2 regions of the Shewanella sp. SM73 genome follow, and region 1 is predicted to be linked to the other one. Evidence: predicted binding sites of a transcription regulator. Region 1 holds the regulator's gene; the other holds the start of a gene.
What was found. The regulator MetJ, encoded in region 1, represses methionine synthesis genes. The targets are predictions, from matches to a motif close to TAGACGTCTAGACGTCTA.

Region 1 (2,407 bases):
AAGCTGAGTGTAAGCTGGCTTTACATATTGATAGATAAAGAAAAAGCACTGGCAATGTCAGTGCTTTTTTATTGTTTGAATCGTGAGAAGGTTTGCCAGTATAAGCAGGAGGCTTATTGGGGTAATAACTCGATAACCGACTTCACCGTTAGCACTAAGGCGCTGATACTGCACAGGACTAACGTCGCCATCTTTGTCTTCTCTTTATCGACACGGCCCACTAATCGTCCTGCGACTAAGTAACCTAAAATCACTGAGGGGAGCAGCATCAACGACAGCCACAGATGTTTTAATTCTAATAAGCCAGTGATTGCTAAAATGATCAGTGCAATCATGGAGCTAAAAATGAAGAAGGCCGACAGCGCTGCGCGAAACTGCGAGGCATCTTTGCCTGCCAACAAAATCGCCATCGGCGGGCCACCAATCGCGGCGATATTGCCGAAGATCCCTGAAACCACGCCCGCACCGAAGAGGGTTTTCTTATTCACTGGCAGGCTGAATTTATACAGGCTGAGGATCACTGCGACAGTCACAATGGCGGCGATGGATAAACCCAGTATGGGTTGAGGCGCAAACAGCAACAGGCTCGCGCCGATAAAACCGCCGGGCACGCGACCTAGGAGCGCATATTGCAAGCCATTGAATTCTAAGTGACCGCGTTCACGCACTAAGGTCAGCAGGGCGATGGAGAAACCCATAGCAATAACAGGCGCAGGTACAAGTTGTGGATCGACGATATACAGCAAAGGACTGGCGACAACCGCAAGCCCAAACCCAATCAGACTTTGGGTTAAGGCGCCCAGAAACACGACCAGCGAGGCTAAGGCGAGTGTCTGTGGATCTATCATAGAAAACATAGGATTTCCTATATCCCAAACCAACTCAAGATGGTGAAATTTAAAGTTTGAAGTCGCTTGGGTATAAACAAAAAGGGATCGTTAACGATCCCTATTGATGAGCACTGTGATATGACTTTGAAAGCGACGAGTCGCTATTCCATGTCTTCCCACTCGATTCCCATTTGATCCATCAACAACTTGGCTTCTGCGGGAATGCTGTCTGGATTATCTTTTGACAGATCGTCATCGTTGGGCAATGGCTGGCCAGTGTAGGCGTGCAAAAATGCCTCACACAACAGCTCGCTGTTGGTGGCGTGACGCAAATTATTGACCTGACGACGAGTACGTTCGTCCGTGAGGACCTTAAGCACTTTGAGCGGAATAGACACAGTAATTTTTTTTACTTGTTCATTCTTCTTGCCATGTTCAGCATAGGGGCTGATGTATTCCCCATTCCATTCAGTCATTGACTCACCTGTTATAACGCTAAATTCGGGGCAGATTTTAAACCCTTACAAAGAACAGTCAAATTATTGCTACTATTTCTTTGTGATTGCAAACAGATTTCTTTATGTTTAGACGTCTAAACGTCTTCACGCCTATTGACGATGGCGTTGGGCTTAGGTACATTTAGACGTCCAGACATCTCTATCAGTCTATCGAATTTAGGAGTCCACCCATGGCAGAGCGTCAATTAGCCACACTGGCAGTGCGTCAGGGTATCGAAAGCGATACTCAATATGGCGCAGTTGTGCCACCGATTTATTTGTCGACTAATTACGCCTTCGATGGTCATAAAAATCCCCGCGAATTCGATTACAGTCGTTCAGGCAATCCAACGCGCTGCATTTTAGGCGAAGCATTAGCGCAATTAGAAAAGGGCGCCACTGGCATAGTGACGTGCACTGGCATGGCGGCCATCACCTTAGTGACCACTTTGCTCGGCCCCGATGACCTATTGGTCGTGCCCCACGATTGTTACGGCGGTTCCTACCGTTTATTTACCAACTTGGCGAAGAAAGGCCAGTTTAAGCTCATTGTGGTCGACCAAACCGACAGCCAAGCGTTAGCCGCCGCCATTGCGCAGAATCCTAAGATGGTGTGGCTCGAAACCCCATCGAACCCGTTATTGCGTGTGGTAGATATCGAAGCCATTGCTAAGGCGAGCCATGAGGTCGGCGCGCTGGTGGTGGTCGATAACACTTTTTTATCGCCGATATTGCAACAACCCCTATTGTTAGGCGCGGATATCGTTATCCACTCCACCACTAAATATATCAATGGTCATAGCGATGTGGTCGGCGGCGCTGTGGTCGCCAAAAATGCGCAAATCGGCGAAAGCTTACATTGGTGGTCGAACACTCTAGGCTTAACGGGATCGGCCTTCGACAGTTATCTGACCCTGCGCGGCCTACGTACCTTAGCGGTGCGAATTCGTGAACATCAAGCCAATGCCCAGCGCATTGTTGAGGTATTAACGCAAAGCCCTGTAGTGAGCAAAGTTTATTACCCTGGTCTTGCGGATCACCCAGGTCATGGGATTGCAGCCAAGCAACAAAAAGGCTTTG
Region 2 (2,407 bases), on a different contig from region 1:
GCAGTGCGGCTATGCCGTCTTTACAGGCGATGCGTTGCAATAACATCATGGTTAAATCACAGGTTTTTTGCTCGCCTGCCTCTATGCCCGCAGGTTCTAAAAAGTGGCGATAAATATCTAAACGTGTCAACGGCACTGGATAACTGATAATAGGCAAGTGTGCTAATTGCTTAGGGGTGACATAGGCTTCTTTTGCTAGAGGATGATCTTTTGCAACCACTAGCTTCACTTCAAAATCAAACAAATGCTGGTAGGCGAGTGAATGCCCAGGCACAGGATCTGAGGTTAATACAATATCCAGTTCACCTATTTCTAAGGCATTGAGCGAGTCGAATAGGTGACGGCTCGACAAGTCTAACTCGGCTGCCGGATGATCTTGCCTAAATTGCTCCATTACAGGCATTAACCAGCGAAAACAGCTATGGCACTCAATGCCGACACGCAACTGATTGGTTTCGGTTTCCAGCCCATTCTTCAAATCTGTCTCGGTTTCTAACACCTTAGGCAAAATCTCTTCGGCCAGATGCAGCAGGCGTGCACCTTCTTGGGTGAATGACAGTGGCTTACTCTTACGCACAAAAATGGGCGAGTTAATCCTTTGCTCCAACTCCTTAATTTGGTGTGAGAGGGCGGATTGAGTGACAAAACGTTTTTTGGCTGCGCCCGCCAAACTGCCGCTTTCTTTCAGGGCCATTAATGTTCGCAGGTGTCTTAGTTCGATCATGTTCACTCCAAGTGAATTTCGCTCATGTTGTGCTTGAAATCAATTCGGTTGCTGGGATAGAGACTAACACAATAAACTTCTAGACGTCCAGACGCCCATTGTTATTTATCAAGGCTGAAGTGCTGAAAAGTGCCAAGAGAAAACAATCTGGTGGGTGCAAGTGCCGAATGTGGCTTATCTCAAATAAAGGAAGATAGAGTATGCAATTAAATAGTCTTGGGTTTCCCCGTATTGGGCGTCGTCGTGAATTGAAATTTGCCTTAGAAAAATACTGGCGTGGTGAGAGCACTCAAGCGGAATTACGTGAAGTGGCGAGTGAACTTCGCCGTACCCATTGGCAGTGGCAAGCTGCTGCTGGCATTGAGCAAGTTCCCGTAGGTGATTTTGCCTTTTATGATCAAGTGCTGACCTTAAGCGCGACTTTAAATGCCATTCCTGAGCGCCATCGTGGTGAAGGGGCAATCGAACTAGATACTTTATTCCGTGTTGCCCGCGGCAGAGCGCCAACGGGTCAAGATGCGCCAGCCTCTGAAATGACCAAGTATTTCAATACTAACTATCACTATCTGGTACCTGAGCTCAGCCAAAACCAAGAGTTTTCGATTGCCTATGAGCAGTTCTTTGATGAAGTCAGCGAAGCGCAGTCCTTAGGTTATAAAGCAAAACCTGTGCTACTCGGCCCTGTTAGCTACTTGTTCCTTGCTAAAACCGTGGGCCAAGAGTTTGATAAGTTAAGCTTATTACCCAATTTATTAGCTGCTTATGCTGACATTTTGGCGCGTTTTGCTGCTCAGGGAGTGCATTGGGTACAGCTCGATGAGCCCATTCTCGCATTGGAATTGGATGGCGAATGGCAAGCGGCGATCACTGAGGCGTATCAAGCCCTCAGCATTACGAAGGTGAAGATCCTTCTTACCAGTTATTACGGCGGTATCGCACACCATCAAGCGCTGGTATCGGCCTTGCCGGTCGCGGGGTTGCATGTCGATTTAGTCACAGCGCCGGATCAATTGGCAGTCTTTGCCAATGCGCTTGGTCAAGATCAAATTCTGTCGGCGGGTGTGGTCAATGGCCGCAACGTGTGGGCGGCAGAGGTGGATTTGATTGCCGAACGTATAGGCGCGGTTGCCCGTGATCTCGGAGATCGCTTGTGGATCGGTACTTCTTGCTCACTCCTGCACAGCCCTGTGGATTTAGAGGTGGAAGCCACGCTTGAGCCCGCGCTGCGTCAACAACTCGCGTTTGCGAAGCAGAAATTACTCGAACTGGCCAATGTGCGCCAATTGCTACTGGCACCTGAATCGGTCGCGGCAAAAGAGATTGTGCAAACCTGTTTGGCGCGCCGTGAGGCGAAAGCGCAGGCCGCCGACAGTCAAGTGATTGCCCGCGTTGCCGCGTTGACATCTGCCGATTATGAGCGCGTCAGTGATTTCAGCGTACGCCAAGCAGTGCAGCAGCAGAAATACCGTTTACCTCTGTTGCCGACCACCACCATTGGCTCCTTCCCACAAACACCAGCAATCCGTGGACTACGCAGTCGTTGGCGCAAGGGCGATCTGAGTGATGCACAATATACAGAGCAATTACAACAAGTCACCCGCGATACTATCGACCGCCAGCTTAAACTCGGTATCGATGTACTGGTTCATGGTGAGGCCGAGCGCAACGATATGGTGGAATATT

Region 2: a site for MetJ is predicted at 797-814, ahead of metE (5-methyltetrahydropteroyltriglutamate--homocysteine S-methyltransferase). Genes of this name have one in related genera too.

Annotation. Positions count from the first base shown of each region.
Region 1 covers NZ_JAKKRY010000007.1:100,929-103,335, reverse strand. The annotation lists gene nrfD (NrfD/PsrC family molybdoenzyme membrane anchor subunit) at 1-7, shown strand, start outside; gene L5M51_RS11825 (sulfite exporter TauE/SafE family protein) at 114-857, opposite strand; gene metJ (met regulon transcriptional regulator MetJ) at 992-1,306, opposite strand; gene metB (cystathionine gamma-synthase) at 1,519-2,407, shown strand, end outside.
Region 2 covers NZ_JAKKRY010000002.1:168,105-170,511, reverse strand. The annotation lists gene L5M51_RS03935 (LysR family transcriptional regulator) at 1-724, opposite strand, end outside; gene metE (5-methyltetrahydropteroyltriglutamate--homocysteine S-methyltransferase) at 925-2,407, shown strand, end outside.